2 regions of the Rahnella sp. PD12R genome follow, and region 1 is predicted to be linked to the other one. Evidence: predicted binding sites of a transcription regulator. Region 1 holds the regulator's gene; the other holds the start of a gene.

Evidence for each region. The regulator LexA, encoded in region 1, represses DNA repair genes until DNA is damaged. The targets are predictions, from matches to a motif close to TNCTGTATGTACATACAGNA.
Region 2: the regulator LexA is predicted to act here: its motif matches at 4,859-4,878, upstream of dinB (DNA polymerase IV).

Annotation. Positions count from the first base shown of each region.
Region 1 covers NZ_JAHTMS010000004.1:116,297-125,013, forward strand. Annotated here, with positions in the region: gene psiE (phosphate-starvation-inducible protein PsiE) at 1-151, shown strand, start outside; gene ubiC (chorismate lyase) at 241-780, shown strand; gene ubiA (4-hydroxybenzoate octaprenyltransferase) at 810-1,688, shown strand; gene plsB (glycerol-3-phosphate 1-O-acyltransferase PlsB) at 1,775-4,255, opposite strand; gene KWG64_RS09855 (diacylglycerol kinase) at 4,394-4,762, shown strand; gene lexA (transcriptional repressor LexA) at 4,882-5,490, shown strand; gene KWG64_RS09865 (CsbD family protein) at 5,881-6,090, shown strand; gene zur (zinc uptake transcriptional repressor Zur) at 6,285-6,794, opposite strand; gene dusA (tRNA dihydrouridine(20/20a) synthase DusA) at 7,037-8,080, shown strand; gene pspG (envelope stress response protein PspG) at 8,285-8,521, shown strand.
Region 2 covers NZ_JAHTMS010000015.1:59,180-67,896, reverse strand. Annotated here, with positions in the region: gene fadE (acyl-CoA dehydrogenase FadE) at 1-2,271, opposite strand, end outside; gene lpcA (D-sedoheptulose 7-phosphate isomerase) at 2,540-3,121, shown strand; gene KWG64_RS22645 (class II glutamine amidotransferase) at 3,148-3,915, shown strand; gene dpaA (peptidoglycan meso-diaminopimelic acid protein amidase) at 3,886-4,611, opposite strand; gene dinB (DNA polymerase IV) at 4,893-5,951, shown strand; gene pepD (beta-Ala-His dipeptidase) at 5,991-7,451, opposite strand; gene gpt (xanthine phosphoribosyltransferase) at 7,868-8,326, shown strand; gene frsA (esterase FrsA) at 8,553-8,717, shown strand, end outside.

The sequences.
Region 1 (8,717 bases):
TTACTTTATTTATATCGGCATCACGGCGATTATCCGCCTGATTATCGTCGACCATAAAAGTCCTTACGACACGCTGGTTTACGCCTGCGCCATCCTTGTCCTTGTCGTGACACTTTACCTCGCCAACGGCGAACGTCTGCGCCGCGAATAAATGAGGCGATTACTGCCTTGCATTCATGCGTTAGAATGCGAGGCAGATAATTAATTGGAGGTATGAATACCTCCATGATGGAGCCGTTGATGTCTGATTCCCATTCCCCTGAACAACTCCCGATCCATTGGTTTCAAGATCCGAATGACGTGCCGGCGGATGTTGCTGACTGGCTGATGGAAATGGGATCCATGACCCGCCGGTTTGAAAAGCAGGGTGTTACCGTCACCGTGAAACCGAAAAATGAATGTTTTGTGCGTCGTGATGAGCTGGGTGAAAGCGAAGCGCAGCAGCTGCCGGAAAGTGCCCGTTATTGGGTTCGCGAAGTGATCCTGTTTGGCGATGCCGAACCCTGGCTGCTCGGACGCACCGTGATCCCGGAAGAAACGCTGACCGGGCCGGATCTGGCGCTGGTTGATTTGGGCACGGTGCCGCTGGGTCGGTATCTGTTTAGCGGCAACAATCTGACCCGTGATTACATCCATCTGGGACAATTAAATACTGAGCAGGGCAGTTTATGGGCGCGTCGCTCACGGCTTTGTCTGTCGGATAAGCCCCTGCTTCTGACAGAAATTTTTCTGCCGGACTCGCCGGTTCACCGCCCTGAGGGCAAAGTGGGCCAGGCATGAGTCAAACTAATCCACAAGGAGAACAGAGAGTGTCAGGAAGTATGACTCAGGGCACCTGGCGGGATTACTGCCGCCTGATGCGCATTGATAAGCCGATAGGTTCTTTGCTGCTGTTGTGGCCGACGCTTTGGGCGTTGTGGCTGGCCGGTGAGGGAACGCCTTCTGCCAAAATTTTGCTGGTCTTCGTGCTGGGCGTTTTCTTCATGCGCGCGGCGGGTTGTGTGGTGAATGACTACGCGGACCGTAAATTCGACGGACACGTAAAGCGCACCGCCAACCGTCCGCTTCCAAGCGGTGCGATCACCGGGAAACAGGCAAAAATCTTGTTTGTCGGTCTGGTGCTGGTGTCCTTTCTGCTGGTTCTGACGCTGAACCGGATGACCATTTTGCTGTCCCTCGCGGGGCTGGCGCTGGCATGGGTTTACCCGTTCATTAAGCGGGTCAGCAACCTGCCGCAGTTTGTGCTGGGCGCGGCGTTTGGCTGGGCAATTCCGATGGGGTACGCCGCCGTCAGCGGGACGTTGCCTTTGAGCTGCTGGCTGATGTTCATCGCGAACATTTGCTGGACGGTGGCTTACGACACGCAATACGCGATGGTCGATCGTGATGATGATTTAAAGATTGGCGTGAAATCCACGGCGATTTTATTTGGTCGCTTTGACACGCTGATTATCGGCCTGTTGCAGCTGGCAACGCTGGTTCTGATGGGCATTATCGGACACCTTTCTCAGCTTGGCGCGCCGTTCTGGTGGTCATTAGTGCTGGCCGCTGCGCTGTTTGTTCACCAGCAAAAGCTGATTGCCAAACGTGAGCGTGATGCCTGCTTCCTGGCTTTTCGCCAGAATAACTACGTCGGGCTGGTGCTGTTCCTTGGCATCCTGATGAGTTTATCTGCTTTCAGCTTCTGAGCCTTTCAGGCAATAAAAAACGCCCGGTCTTTTTATAAGCCCGGGCGTTTTGCTTTATGGCGTTACCGCAATGATTTTAACGTCAATCAGTGGTCGGTATCGCGCACGTCCATCTTCGGCTCAGCCGGAGGTTCGGTCGCCTGAGGCAGCTCAGAAGGCATACCGGCGCTTTCGATGGTGAGTTTAATATCCGGCGTCATCAGGTCGCTGAGCATGTTGTAAATCTCACGCGTCTGTTCCTGAATCGCATCGCCGCTGTCGCTGATATACCCTTCAGCGCGCAGTGTGCCGACCAGCGTGGAAAACACCGCTTTGTCGAAGAATTCAGGGGCATTAATGCCGTGCAGCACGGATAAACGCTGCGCCATAATCCGGCTCTCTTTTTCCAGCGCACCGCGGTTGATGCTTGGATTATTGGTGAGCAGGGAGAACGTAATCGCGTAGCGTTGCAGCGTTTCGCGGACACCCGCCGCCAGCAGTTGCAGCGTGCGGATACGCGCCGGGTTCAGCGTCAGCTCGTCGTCTTCCAGATGAATGATCTGCTGACGGGCCAGTTCCAGCGTCAGAATATCCAGCACGTGCGGAAGTTCCGATTTATCGAAATGCATAAACAGTTCAGCTTTCAGCATCGGATAAATCAGTTCGACCTGACGCAGCAATTCAGCACGACTCACATGGCGGTGGTGCATCACGATGCTTGAAATCAGCGACGGCAGGACCAGCATATGGTGGATGTTGTTGCGGTAATACGTCATCAGCACCGCTTGTTCGCGCGGCAGAACGATGATGTCGCCGATATTGTCTTTCTCGACCTGGAACTTATTCATGTTCAGGGCGTGATCGAGCAACTGGTCGGCAGTCAGATCCGGCACCGTCGAATCGGCGTTATACGGCACGTTGCGCAGCAATTGCAGATAACAATCAATCTGCTCAGTCAGTTGTTCGCGGGTCAGTGAACGCTGACGCGATGCCAGCAGCGCGGTACAACACAGGTTCATGGCGTTTGCCGCCGCTGAGTTGTTGATGCGCACCATAATCTGTTCTGCCAGATCCTGAACCGTTGGCGTCAGCCAGCTCGGACGTTGCGCTTCGATAGGATCGATCGCTTCACGCCAGGTTGGTACGTTCTGGTTCAGATACGTGGTCAGATGCAACGGTTCACCAAAGTTCACATAACCCTGGCCGAGGTTACGCAGTTTGCGTAAACCATTGAGCATCTGGGTCAGACTTTCTTTCTCTTTGGTCGCACCGCGCAATTCTTTCGCGTAGGTGCCCACTTCCATGACGTGTTCGTAACCGATGTAAATCGGCACTAACGTAATCGGACGTGAACCGCCGCGCAGCATGGCCTGAATAGTCATCGCCAGCGTGCCGGTTTTCGGCTCCAGCAAACGCCCGGTACGCGAACGGCCACCTTCCACGAAATATTCCACGGAATAACCACGGCTGAACAGCTCGCCGAGATACTCACGGAATACCGTCGAATATAGCTTGTTGCCTTTGAACGTACGGCGGATGAAGAACGCACCCAGACGGCGGAAAATCGGGCCAGCGGGCCAGAAATTCAGGTTGATACCGGCCGCAATGTGCGGAGGAACCAGCCCCTGATGATAAAGCACGTAGGACAGTAACAGATAATCCATGTGGCTGCGGTGGCAGGGCACATAAACGATTTCCTGCCCGTCCAGCGCCAGCTGACGCACACGTTCCGCATTATTGACGTTGATGCCTTTATACAGGCGGTTCCACGTCCAGCTCAGCACGCGATCAGAAAGGCGCACGGCTTCATACGAGAAGTTAGCCGCAATCTCTTCCATCAGCGCGATGGCGTTTTGCTGGGCTTTTTCGTGTGAAATCTTCTTACTGCGCGCTTCATCTTCAATGGCTTTTTCGATGGCCTTGGACGCCAGCAGCTTATTGAATAAATCCTGTCGCGCTGGCAAACGCGGGCCAACTGCCGCCAGACGCTGGCGGGAGAAGTGCATACGCGCAACACGTGCCAGTTTCTGGGCGATGGTTTTGTCGGTTCCATGCTCGGTCGCCATATAACGCAGCGAAACGGTATTGGAAAAACGGACAAAACTGTCGCGGCCCAGCCACAGCACGGCGAAGAATTTCTGGATCCCGTTCAGCACGCGCAGATGCGGCGTATCGTGGCCTTCGCGGCCTGGCGCACGGCCAAACATGACCGACACGGGCAGCATCTGAATGTCTAAATCCGGGTTATTACGGTGCAAATCCAGGTAATCGTGGAACAGCTTTACCGATTCCTGCTTTGGCGTGTAATAAGAGAAAACGCGCGGGCCTTCGGCAATAAACACATGGCTCGGCAGCAGCGTTCCGTCGATTTCCAGCGGAATAAGGGGATCAGGCAGATTTTGCGCCAGACACTGCGCGCGCAATGTCAGCAAATCGGCTTTGGAGTTATAAGGCAATACGTACAGAATTGGCCGGGTCGGGTCTAAGTGCAACTCGGTAACCGGATCTGAAGGTATGACCTTGCTCTTTACCAGCAATGAGAGTGGTAAATTCAATAATGTGTAATAAAGTCTACGCCAACCTGACATAAAAACGTGAAGCCTCTTGTTAGCAATTTCGCCGCAAGGATACCAGAAAGCTCAGACGAGATCTGTGGTGATGAGATACCATTAAACCGCTAAAATGCGCAAAACCCGCAGGACAATATTTCAAGGATCAGTAACAGAATGGCGAACCAAGTCACTGGATTTACCCGCATCTATAAAGCCGCAGGCTATTCCTGGAAAGGCCTGAAGGCCGCATGGCAAAATGAAGCCGCTTTTCGGCAGGAGGCCAGCGTTGCTATCCCGCTAATTTTATTATCTTTCTGGCTGGATGTAAGCAGTATAGAACGTATCCTGCTGATTGGCTCCGTCGTGCTGGTGTGTGTGACTGAACTGCTTAACAGCGCCATTGAATCCGCGATTGACCGCATCGGGCCTGAGTTTCACGTCCTGTCTGGACGAGCGAAAGATATTGGCTCCGCCGCTGTACTTCTGACCATCATATTGGCGATTTTTGTCTGGGTCAGCATCTTTTGGCCGCGATGGTTCTGATTTGGAATCTGCATTCCAGGAATTGTCGTTATGCCCTGTTTTTATTCAATCTTAGGTTTTCATTGACCGTTTAGCTGTATATACTCACAGCTAGACTGTATAAACAACCAGGGGGCGGAATGAAAGCTTTAACGACCAGACAACAAGAGGTCTACGACCTTATTCGCGATCATATCTCCACCACCGGTATGCCACCGACCCGCGCAGAGATTGCATCCCGTCTGGGGTTCCGTTCCCCGAACGCGGCGGAAGAACACCTTAAAGCGCTGGCGCGTAAAGGCGTTATCGAGATCGTTTCCGGTGCTTCGCGCGGTATTCGTCTGCTGATGGAAGAAGAAGAAGGTTTACCGCTGATTGGCCGCGTTGCCGCCGGTGAACCGCTGCTGGCTCAGCAGCACATCGAAGGACATTACCAGGTCGATCCGGCCATGTTTAAACCGAGTGCGGATTTCCTGCTGCGTGTCAGCGGGATGTCGATGCGTGATATCGGTATTCTGGATGGCGACCTGCTGGCAGTACATAAAACGCAGGACGTCCGTAACGGGCAAGTTGTCGTTGCGCGTATTGATGATGAAGTCACGGTCAAACGCCTGAAGAAACAGGGCAGTGTTGTTCAGCTGTTGCCTGAAAACAGCGAATTCCAGCCGATTGTGGTTGATTTGCGTGAACAGAATTTCAGCATTGAAGGTCTGGCGGTTGGCGTTATCCGCAACGGCGACTGGATCTAATCTGCGCTTAAGCTTTACGTTACAGGTGCGTTGGCCGCCTCTGACGCGCCTGTAAAATCACTATCTCATCGCCCCGTTTTGGGGCGATGTTGTTTTAAGCATTGCTCAAAAACTCTTTCGATAAAATCCTCTTTCTTACGTGTTATCCGCTGCGTTGCCTGTTCAGAGCAAATGTCGTATTCGCTTCCTCTATGCCCTGAATTACCGGCCTTTTTCAGTCAGACAGATTTCAATTCCACGTTATTTCCTGCTTTGGATTAATCCTAATAGTGGTTTTTATCCCTGTTTTGGGAAGACGAATCCGCATTCTCTACTAAGCTTAGAAGTGTTAAGGACGGGCTGCCAACAAACGTGCAGCTCCACAACCCAAGGTAACAGGAGATATTTATTATGAATAAGGACCAAGCCGACGGTAACTGGAAGCAGTTCAAAGGGAAAGTGAAAGAACAGTGGGGTAAGCTGACTGATGATGACCTGACAGTCGTTGAAGGTAAACGTGATCAGCTGGTAGGTAAGATTCAGGAGCGTTATGGCTATCAGAAGGATCAGGCCGAGAAAGAGCTCAAGGATTGGGAATCGAAAAACAAATATCACTGGTAACACGCGACTCCCCCTCGCGTATCAGTGACGTATCCTGAGTCATTGCTGCTCCTACCCGGAACACTTTCAGGATACGGGTACAAGGATGTACCCAACCTTCAATATCTTCCTTCTACACCTTAAATTATCCGTTATGCTGCGTTAAAACCCTTCCGCTTTAAGCCTTTTGAAATCCATCAAAAACACCTGATATATCAACGTTTTTTAACCACAATGCTGTGGTCGTGTTCGCAATGATCGTGACTGTCGCAGGTTTCAACAACTTTGCATTCGGCACATAAGCCATGCGCTTCAACGACTGAATGACGCAACTCAAAGCCGGATTCAAGCGCCAGTTTCGCCAGACGTTCTTCAATACCGTCTGTGGTTTTTTCCGTGACCAGCCCGCAGCGGTCACAGATAAACAGTGCAGAAGTGTGGCTCGGTTCTTCGAAATGATGGCAAAGCACATAGCTGTTAGCTGATTCAACCCGATGAATAAACCCTTGTTCCAGCAGGAAATCCAGCGCCCGGTAAACCGTTGGCGGTTTGGCCTGCGGTTCGCTGACGCGCAGCAGATCCAGCAAATCATAGGCGCTGATCGCACCGGGTTGTTGCGCCATCAGTCGCAAAACTTCCAGCCGCTGCGGTGTAAGACGAACATTGCGCTGCTGGCAAAGTTCTTCAGCTTGTGAAAGTAATTTTTCCGGATTATTCAGGGTCATAGCAACATTCTCTGAGCGCAGATTGGGATAAATAGGCCACATCATGCAGCCATTCTTAATTTTATCATGCTTCAGCCAGATCGACGAATTATGCGCCGCTCAGTTGTGAGGTTGCACGGGGGCAAAGCCGCTAAACCGGGCAAGATGCCGAATCTTTGTTCTGTGGTATAATCAGCGATTAACTTCCCTCTGGCCGCCGTGCCGGAGGGAGCGCCACGAACCCCTCAGCGAATGTCAGGCCGATGTCAGAAACTCAACACGCAATGCCCCAAAACGCCATGTCCACAACCCCGCCATATTCCGCTCAGCGTTTTTCCGTTGCGCCGATGCTTGACTGGACCGACCGTCACTGTCGCCATTTCCATCGCCTGATGACCGGCCAGACGTTGCTGTATACCGAAATGGTCACTACCGGCGCGATTATTCATGGCAAAGGCGATTATCTGGGCTTTGGCAATGAAGAACATCCGGTGTCTTTGCAGCTGGGCGGCAGCAATCCGGCCGATCTGGCGCACTGCGCGAAGCTGGCAGAAGAACGCGGCTATGACGAGATCAACCTGAACGTCGGTTGCCCGTCAGATCGCGTGCAGAACGGTATGTTCGGTGCCTGCCTGATGGGGCAGGCGTCGCTGGTGGCGGATTGCATTAAAGCGATGCGCGATGTGGTGTCGATTCCGGTCACCGTCAAAACCCGCATCGGGATTGACGATCAGGACAGCTACGAATTCCTCTGCGATTTCATCCGTCAGGTGTCTGAAAACGGCGGCTGCGATACCTTTATCATTCATGCCCGTAAAGCCTGGCTTTCCGGCCTGAGCCCGAAAGAAAACCGTGAGATCCCGCCGCTGGATTACCCGCGTGTTTATCAGCTCAAGCGTGATTTCTCTCATCTGACGATGGCAATTAACGGCGGCATTAAAACGCTGGAAGAAGCCAAAACGCATCTGCAACACATGGACGGCGTGATGGTAGGCCGCGAAGCCTATCAGAATCCGGGCATGTTGCTGAGCGTGGATCAGGCACTGTTCGGCTCTCAGGAACCGGTGAAAACCGGGCCGGAGATCATCCGCGCGCTGTATCCTTACATCGAAGCCGAGCTGAGCAAAGGCACTTATCTGGGCCACATCACCCGCCATATTCTGGGTCTGTTCCAGGGCGTGCCGGGTGCGCGTCAGTTCCGCCGTCATCTCAGCGAAAACGCACACAAAGCGGGCGCGGGCATTGACGTCGTTGAACAGGCGCTCTCGATGGTCAGCCAGCCGCAGGAAGCGCCGGTTCAGGCGTAAGCGTCTTCAAAATCGACGTGAGTAAATTCACTACCAGTTAGTCAGATTCACTATTTTTTCGCAGGCCGTTTGCGCCTGCGAAAAAATTTCCCCTGTTAAATCAGTTAATTATTTCCCCCTGTCACTCTGGCACACTTCTTGTAATAGCTTCATCGTGTTTTGACATTACGTCTTACTGCACACTGGCTTATTAAGGAGCACCCGATGCTGGAAATTCTCTTCGTGCTTGGTTTTTTCTTTATGCTGATGCTGACCGGCATTTCCCTGCTGGGCATGGTGGCGGCGCTGATCGTGGCATTTGGTCTGATGATGTTGGGCGGCTTCTTTGTGATTGTTATTAAAATGTTGCCGTGGCTAATTTTAGCGGTCGCTGCCGTCTGGATTTACCGGACATTTATCCGGCCTGACGAACCAAAATATCGCCGTCGCCGCCTGCCATAAAAGAGCCGGACGATGAGCGGTTTTCATAACTTCATGAAATAGAAAAAGTTGATGGCGGCGTTTTGAGCACAAAAAAATGTAAACGTTACATCTATAACTTTTACTTATGTGCTAGCGATCACAAGCTGGATCAGAATGTGCGGTCGAAATGCATAAATCATATTTTTTAACATGGGTGACTGTTAGGATGGAATTC
Region 2 (8,717 bases), on a different contig from region 1:
AATATCCAGACGGGTGAACGGCAGTTTTTTACCCATCGCGTCGCACAGACGTTTATGCACCGGCTCGGCGGCCAGAATATCCAGTAACGCTTCTTCCAGCAGCCCGACCGGGTTGTGCTCGCTTGGCGTCAGATACTGACCGCGACCAATGCGGCTGCGGGTCGCAGAAGGCACCTGAAGAATACGCGCCAGTTCATGATCAAGACGATCTGACGGTGCCGCGTGTGAACGGCCCAGCGGGAAAACCACCAGGCGCATCACGCCCGCCACAAACGCATTCGGGAAGTTACGCAGCAGGTCGTCGATAGCCACTTCGGCCTGATGCAGACAATCCTGCACGCCCCAGTGAACCAGCGGTAAATCGGCCTCGTTGCAACCTTCTTCATCAAAGCGTTTCAGAGTCGCTGTCGCCAGATACATCTGGCTGAGAATATCGCCGAGACGGGCGGAAATACGTTCGCGACGTTTCAGGCTGCCGCCCAGCACGCCCATCGACACGTCAGCCAGCAGCGCGAGGTTAGCGCTCAGACGGTTAATGTGCTGGTAATAACGCGCGGTTTTATCATTAACCGGCGTATCGCTGGTGCGGCCGTTGGTCAGACCGAGCCAGAAGCTGCGCACTTTGTTGCTGCCGACGTGGCCGATATGCCCGAACAGCGCACGGTCGAAATCGTCCAGATCGTTTTTCTCAGCCGCCGCCATTTCACGCAGAACGTAAGGATGGCAACGGATAGCGCCCTGACCGAAGATGATCATGCTGCGGGTCAGAATGTTGGCGCCTTCTACGGTGATGGCAATCGGCGCGCCCTGATAAGTACGGGCCACGAAGTTGCTTTTACCGAGCATGATGCCTTTACCACCGGTGATATCCATCGCGTCCATGACAGCGCGCTGACCACGGTGGGTACAGTGATATTTCACAATCGCCGACAGCACAGCCGGTTTTTCACCGAGCATAATGCCGTTGGTGATGAGCGTTGCAGCGGCGTCCATCACGTAAGCGTTACCGGCAATACGTGCCAGCGGTTCTTCGATGCCTTCCATTTTACCAATAGGCAGTTTGAACTGACGGCGAATGTACGCATAAGCGCCGGTCGCCATCGCCAGTGATTTCAGGCTGCCGGTGGAGTTAGACGGCAGGGTAATGCCGCGGCCCACGGACAGACATTCCACCAGCATACGCCAGCCCTGACCGGCCATTTTCGGGCCGCCGATGATGTAATCGATTGGAACGAAAATATCGTTACCGCGCGTCGGGCCGTTCTGGAAAGGCACGTTAAGCGGGAAGTGGCGGTGGCCGATTTCCACGCCTTTAGTGTCCGTTGGGATCAGCGCACAGGTAATGCCCAGATCCGTTTCACTGCCGAGCAGATGATCCGGGTCTTTCAGTTTAAACGCCAGACCGAGCACGGTGGCGATAGGTGCGAGCGTGATGTAACGCTTGTTCCAGGTCAGGCGCATGCCGAGCACTTCTTTGCCCTGCCACTGGCCTTTACAGACGATACCGAAATCAGGGATCGCCCCGGCATCAGACCCGGCTTCCGGGCTGGTCAGTGCAAAGCATGGGATTTCCAGACCTTCAGCCAGACGCGGCAGATAATGATCTTTCTGTTCTTCGGTGCCGTAATGTTGCAGCAATTCGCCCGGGCCGAGGGAGTTCGGCACGCCGACGGTGATGGCCAGAATGCCGGACACACCTGCCAGTTTCTGTAACACGCGGGCCTGAGCGTAAGCGGAGAATTCCAGACCGCCGTACTCTTTCTTAATGATCATCGCGAAGAAGCGGTGCTCTTTAAGATACGCCCACAGCTCCGGCGGCAAATCAGCCAGTTCGTGCGTGATCTCAAAGTCGTTGGCCATGCGGCAGGCTTCTTCAACCGGGCCATCGATAAAGCGCTGCTCTTCTTCGGTCAGGTGTTGTTCAGGATAATCCTGCAATTTTTTCCAGTCCGGCTTACCGCCGAACAGGTCGCCTTCCCACCAGGTGGTACCGGCTTCAATCGCTTCTTTTTCCGTGCGTGACATTGCGGGCATCACTTTACGGAAGGTGCGAAGTGCAGGTGCGGAGAACAATGCGCGGCGCAGTGCGGGCACATTGAACGGCAGCAGGATAATCGCCAGCGGCAGTAACAGCCACAGCGTCCACAGATGAATAGCGCCGATGGCAGCGGTAAATGCCAGTAAAATCAGGCTGCTAAAGGCAAGATTGACCTTGTGATAGAACAACGCACCAAGGATCACGACAAATGCAACAATGCTAAGAACCATCATAGTAAAGCTCCTGAGTAGTAGGAGGTCTGACCTGTTGTAGGGATACAATGGTTTTAGTTCATGCTCATTTCTTTATCAATGTGTTTACATACTAATTACAACACAGCTCACAAACCGGCCGCACGAAGCGTCAAAAACGGAAACTATAAGAATCATTACCGCTTCTTGGCTTCTCGCTGTTTCGGCTTTCCGTTAAACTGCTCAGCGGAAAGTTTTATTGCTATCGGCCAGCCACAGCTGGCTGCAAATGGACATAAAAGAGGCTGCTATGTACCAGGATATTATCCGTACTGAACTGAACGAAGCTGCTGCTACGCTGAATAAATTCATCAGCGATCCGGCAAATATTGAGTCTATTCAACGTGCAGCAGTGCTGCTGGCCGATTCATTCAAGGCGGGCGGGAAAGTGATTTCCTGCGGTAACGGCGGTTCACACTGTGACGCCATGCATTTCGCAGAAGAACTGACCGGCCGCTACCGTGAAAACCGTCCGGGCTACCCGGCGATTGCGATTTCCGACGTCAGCCACATCTCCTGCGTGGGTAACGATTTCGGTTACGAATATATCTTCTCCCGTTATCTGGAAGCCGTGGGTCAGAAAGGCGATGTGCTGCTGGGCATCTCCACTTCCGGCAATTCCGGTAACGTGATCAAAGCGATTGAAGCCGCGCGCGCTAAAGGCATGAAAGTCATTACCCTGACCGGTAAAGACGGCGGCAAAATGGACGGTTCTGCCGACGTGGAAATTCGCGTGCCACACTTTGGCTTCGCTGACCGCGTGCAGGAAATCCACATTAAAGTGATTCATATCCTGATCTTATTAATCGAAAAAGAGATGGCGAAGGCGTAATACCTTTGCTGTAAAGGAGGCGGGAGATGTGCGAATTGCTCGGGATGAGCGCTAACGTTCCAACTGATATTTGCTTCAGTTTCAGTGGATTAGTGCAGCGCGGTGGCGGGACAGGCCCGCATAAAGACGGCTGGGGCATTACCTTCTACGAGGGGAATGGCTGTCGTACTTTTAAAGATCCGATGCCGAGTTTTAATTCGCCTATCGCCCGCCTTGTTCAGGAATATCCGATCAAATCCTGCGCGGTGATTTCCCATATTCGTCAGGCAAACCGTGGCGAAGTGGCGCTGGAGAATACCCATCCGTTTACCCGCGAACTGTGGGGCCATAACTGGACTTACGCGCACAACGGCCAGCTTCGCGGTTACCGCCAGCTGGATACCGGCACGTTGCGTCCGGTCGGGCAAACCGACAGTGAATACGCTTTTTGCTGGTTGCTGCATAAACTTACGCAGCGTTATCCGCGCCGTCCGGCCAACTGGCCGCCGGTATTTCGCTATATTGCGTCGCTGGCGGATGAGTTACGGCAGAAGGGCGTGTTTAATATGCTGTTGTCGGACGGGCATTTTGTGATGGCCTATTGTTCGACCAATCTGCACTGGATCACGCGGCGGGCGCCTTTCGGAAAGGCAACGTTGTTGGATCAGGATGTGGAAATTGATTTTCAGCAGCAGACGACACCGGATGATGTCGTCACCGTGATTGCCACGCAACCGCTGACGGCAAACGAAACCTGGAACAAAATTGCTCCAGGTGAATTCGCATTATTTCACCGGGGCGAACGCCAGCTGTGAAGGCAGCGGGATGTTTGACAACGGTTGCAGCACTTCATATTTCCCATTAGTCACCACGACGTTAGGTGGCTGATGGTGTTTCTCAAAGTACGCAAAGCCCGGCTGTAGCTGACGCCAGAACGTGATGTAGCTTGAGTTTTTGTGCGACTGCATGTTGGCATCGGTCATCTTGAACGGATAAATGCTGATCTGCACGTTGCGCTGGCCGAACTGGAAGGCCGCCTGCACGTAGGTGAAGATTTCATCCATATAACCGTCAGTCATCGCATAGCAACCGATAGATTTGCAGTTGCCGTGGATCATCAGATACTTACCGGAATAACCCTGCGAGATATCATAGGCGTTCGGGAAACCGATGTTGATGGCGCGATAAAAACGGCTGTCCGGTTTCAGGTGGTGAATATCCACGTTGTAGAAACCTTCCGGGCTTTTAAAATCACCTTCGCGACGTTTATTTCCTAAACCGCCAGAAAAATCGCAGATGCCGTAGCTGCCGATCAGACGATATTCGCCGTCGAGCTGGGCATACAATTCGAGTTTACGTTCTTGTTTGAATATCTGGATATAAACGGGGGCACCTAACAATTGTTTTTTAAGCGCCGCGTTTACCGGGACAGCATCGCTGGCCACGGCGTAATTTGCTGTAAATAAAGGCAAACTGAGGAGCATCGCAAGAAACAGCGCGATTCTGATCATTCTAAGTCCTGCTCGATAATAATTTTGATTATTTTGTCTACAGATGAACTGCCTGTAAGACCGCCACTGATTTTCTTCTTATGTACTGCCTGTCTGAAACGTTGCCATATTAATACTGATTAATTTTTTAGCAATCACCAAATATTGAATTCTCGCTTCAGGAAATGTAAATACTTTCTGATGCCATTAATGGTGATTAATTAAGCCAAATTAACCGTCATTTTCTGTGTTTGAAATCTCCTGATTCAACTGTATACTTATACAGTCATTGGGGGAGGGCTATGCGTAAAATCATTCATGTGGATATGGACTGCTTTTTCGCGGCCGTCGAGATGCGCGATGATCCTTCCCTGCGCGACATTCCTATCGCCATCGGTGGCAGCCGCGACCGGCGTGGCGTCATCAGCACCGCCAATTACCCGGCACGCAAATTCGGCGTCCACAGCGCGATGCCGACCGGAATGGCGCTCAAACTTTGCCCGCACCTGAAAGTCATTCCCGGCAGAATGGAGGCGTATAAAGAAGCCTCAAACCACATCCGCGAAATCTTTGCGCGTTATACGCCATTGATCGAACCGCTGTCACTCGACGAAGCTTATCTGGATGTTTCAGAATCGACCCAATGCAATGGCTCCGCGACGCTGATCGCCGCTGAAATCCGTCAGGCGATTTTTGATGAAATTAATCTGACGGCCTCGGCGGGGATTGCGCCCATCAAATTTCTGGCGAAAATTGCCTCAGACCTGAATAAACCCAACGGCCAGTTTGTGATTACGCCAGACAAAGTTGAGGCTTTTTTACTGGATCTGCCGCTGAGTAAAATCCCCGGTGTTGGCAAAGTCACCGCCCAGCGATTGCAGGAGCAGGGGTTGATCACCTGCGGCGACGTGCAGCGCTATGATTTAGCAAGGCTGCTTAAACAGTTTGGCAAATTTGGCCGCGTGCTGTGGGAGCGTTGTCAGGGCATCGATGAGCGTGAAATTTCAGCCGAGCGGCTGCGGAAGTCGGTCGGTGTGGAACGCACGCTGGCGGAAGATATCCACAGCTGGGAGGAGTGCGTCGCGCTGATCGAACGGTTATATCCTGAATTACAAACGCGCCTGAGCCGGGTCAGCCCGAATTTACGCATCGCGCGTCAGGGCGTGAAACTCAAATTCCATGATTTCCAGCAGACCACGCAGGAACACGTCTGGCCGGTGCTCAATAAAGAAGATTTACTGAAAGTGGCGCGTGAAGCGTGGGAACAGCGGCGCGGCGGGCGGGGTGTGCGTCTGGTCGGGTTGCATGTCACGTTGCAGGACCCGCAGATAGAACGGCAGTTGTTATTGCCGTGGGAGTGACTGTAGCACCTCCCCTTCGCAGGGGAGGCGCTAAAACAATTACTTACGTTCAGGAATCGCTTTCAGCAATGCTGTCAGCAGTTTCCAGTACAGCTCAACGCTGGCGATTTCAACCTGCTCATCCGGCGAGTGTGGCCCGGTGATGGTTGGCCCGATGGAAACCATGTCCATGTCCGGGTACGGTTTTTTGAACAGACCGCATTCCAGACCGGCGTGGATCACCATGATGTTCGGGGTTTTGCTGAACAGCGTTTCGTAGGTTTCACGCACCAGCGTCATCACCGGAGAGCTTGGCTCAGGTTTCCAGCCAGGATAGCTGCCTTTTGCCAGGCTTTTTGCGCCGGCCAGTTTGCTCAGCGAATTCAGCATGCTGACGACGTATTCTTTGCCGCTGTCGATAAGGGAACGGATCAGGCTGTTGATCGCCACTTCGTCATCTTTCATGGTGACAACGCCGACGTTCAGGGAGGTTTCTACCACGCCTTTAACGTCATCGCTCATGCGGATCACGCCGTTTGGCGTCGCGTTCAGTAGTGCAATGAATTTACCCTGGCTGTCTTTGCTCAGCGCGTTCGCTGTGCTTTCTGCCGCTTCCACGACGAAAGCGATTTTCTTCTCAACCGCAGACAGTTCGAACTGAATCGTTGCCAGGAATTCCTGTGCAGCGGCTTTCAGTGCGTCCGCTTTATCGGCTGCAATTGCCAGTGTTGCGATGGCTTCGCGGGGAATGGCGTTACGCAGCGTACCGCCGGTGAAATCCAGCAGGCGCAGACCGAGGGTGTCGGCGTGTTCTGACAGGAAGCGCACCAGCAGTTTGCTGGCATTGCCCAGACCGAGGTGGATATCCGCGCCGGAGTGGCCGCCTTTCAGGCCTTTCAGCGTCAGTTTCAGCGTGGTGAAACCGGCCGGAACCGCTTCGCGGCTCAGTGGCAGCGTGGCGGTAAAATCAATCCCGCCGGCGCAGCCCATGTAGATTTCGCCTTCGGTTTCAGAATCGGTGTTGATCAGAATTTCAGACTGTAACCAGTCCGGTTGCAGGCCGAATGCGCCCGCCATGCCGGTTTCCTCGGTCATGGTCAGCAGCACTTCCAGCGGGCCGTGTTCAACGCTGTCATCAGCCAGAACCGCCAGTGCAGAAGCCAGGCCGATACCGTTGTCTGCGCCCAGCGTGGTGCCGCGGGCTTTTACCCAACCGTCTTCAATGAACGGCTGAATAGGATCTTTAGTGAAATCATGAACAGTATCGTTGTTTTTCTGCGGCACCATATCGAGGTGAGCCTGCAGGGCAACGGCTTTGCGGTTTTCCATGCCTTTGGTGGCCGGTTTGCGCAGCAAAATGTTGCCAACTTCATCACGCTCAGCGTGGATACCCTTTTCCTGAGCCCATTCAACGATGTGTTTTGCCAGCGCTTCTTCATGATAAGAAGGGTGCGGAATTGAACATACTTTGGCAAAAATATCCCACAACGGTTGTGGCGAAAGCTGAGACAGTTCAGACACTATAAGTCTCCTGTAACAGTCAGCTCATTCAGGCTCCATTTGCAGGGGAACTGATTGAGATGCTGTAGGTTTAAGGTTAAGTAATCCCCGCCAGACTGTGTGGCGAGTGGCCTGACAGAATATCACTTAATCTTAACCTGTGCGCGGGCGAGGGGAGAAAATCCGGGTTTTTTGGGGCCGTGAGGCCAGATAATCGCTGGTTTTTGTGAACCGGACTCACTATAATCTCGCGCAACCTTTTTCCCCGAATACACCCGTCATACTTCAAATTGCAGATGCGTTGGCCGCGTTCGCTCACCCGAATCACTGACTTATGTCAGCTCATCGGGATTCGTTCACTTGCCGCCTTCCTGCAATCTGAATTATTTAGGGTTTAAATTTTTAGAAGCCGTCAATTCACTGGCTGGGACACCTTTATGAGCGAAAAATACGTTGTAACCTGGGACATGCTGCAAATCCACGCCCGCACGATGGCTAAACGCCTGCTGCCGGCAGAACAATGGAAAGGCATTATTGCCGTCAGCCGTGGCGGTCTGGTTCCGGCAGCGTTACTGGCTCGCGAACTGTGCATCCGTCATGTGGATACCGTATGTATCTCCAGCTACGACCACGACAATCAGCGCGAAATGCAAGTGCTGAAACGCGCAGAAGGCGACGGTGAAGGTTTCATCGTAATCGACGATCTGGTCGATACCGGCGGCACCGCGAAAGCGATCCGCGAAATGTATCCGAAAGCGCATTTCATCACGATCTTCGCCAAACCTGCCGGTGCGCCGCTGGTTGACGATTACGTGGTTGATATCCCGCAGAACACCTGGATTGAACAGCCGTGGGATATGGGCGTGGTGTTCGTCCCGCCATTGGTTGGAAAGTAAATCCTCGTCATCCTTCACGCCGCCATGATGCAGCACGAAGGATTTAGAGGATGCAGTGACCCCCTTTTAACGCCTGGCTCATTGCCGGGCGTTTTGCTTTTGTTGACTTGAAATCCTTTCCGCTTGACCTCACTCCTGTCTTGTCGCAACGTGGGCGGGTTATAATCCCTGCCTGAAACGTTCGCCTGCGGGCGAAAAGCTGCTTGCTAACGGAGGATCTTGCATCATGGCTCCAGCCAATCTCACGGAAAAACTGTTCAAACCGTCATTCAAATATCCGGAAACTTCGACACTGGTTCATCGCGTTCATCATCACAATACGCACCCGCCGATGCACTCAGCGCTGGAAGGCGATACCGTGAATTGCTGGTACCGGACAATTAACCGTCTG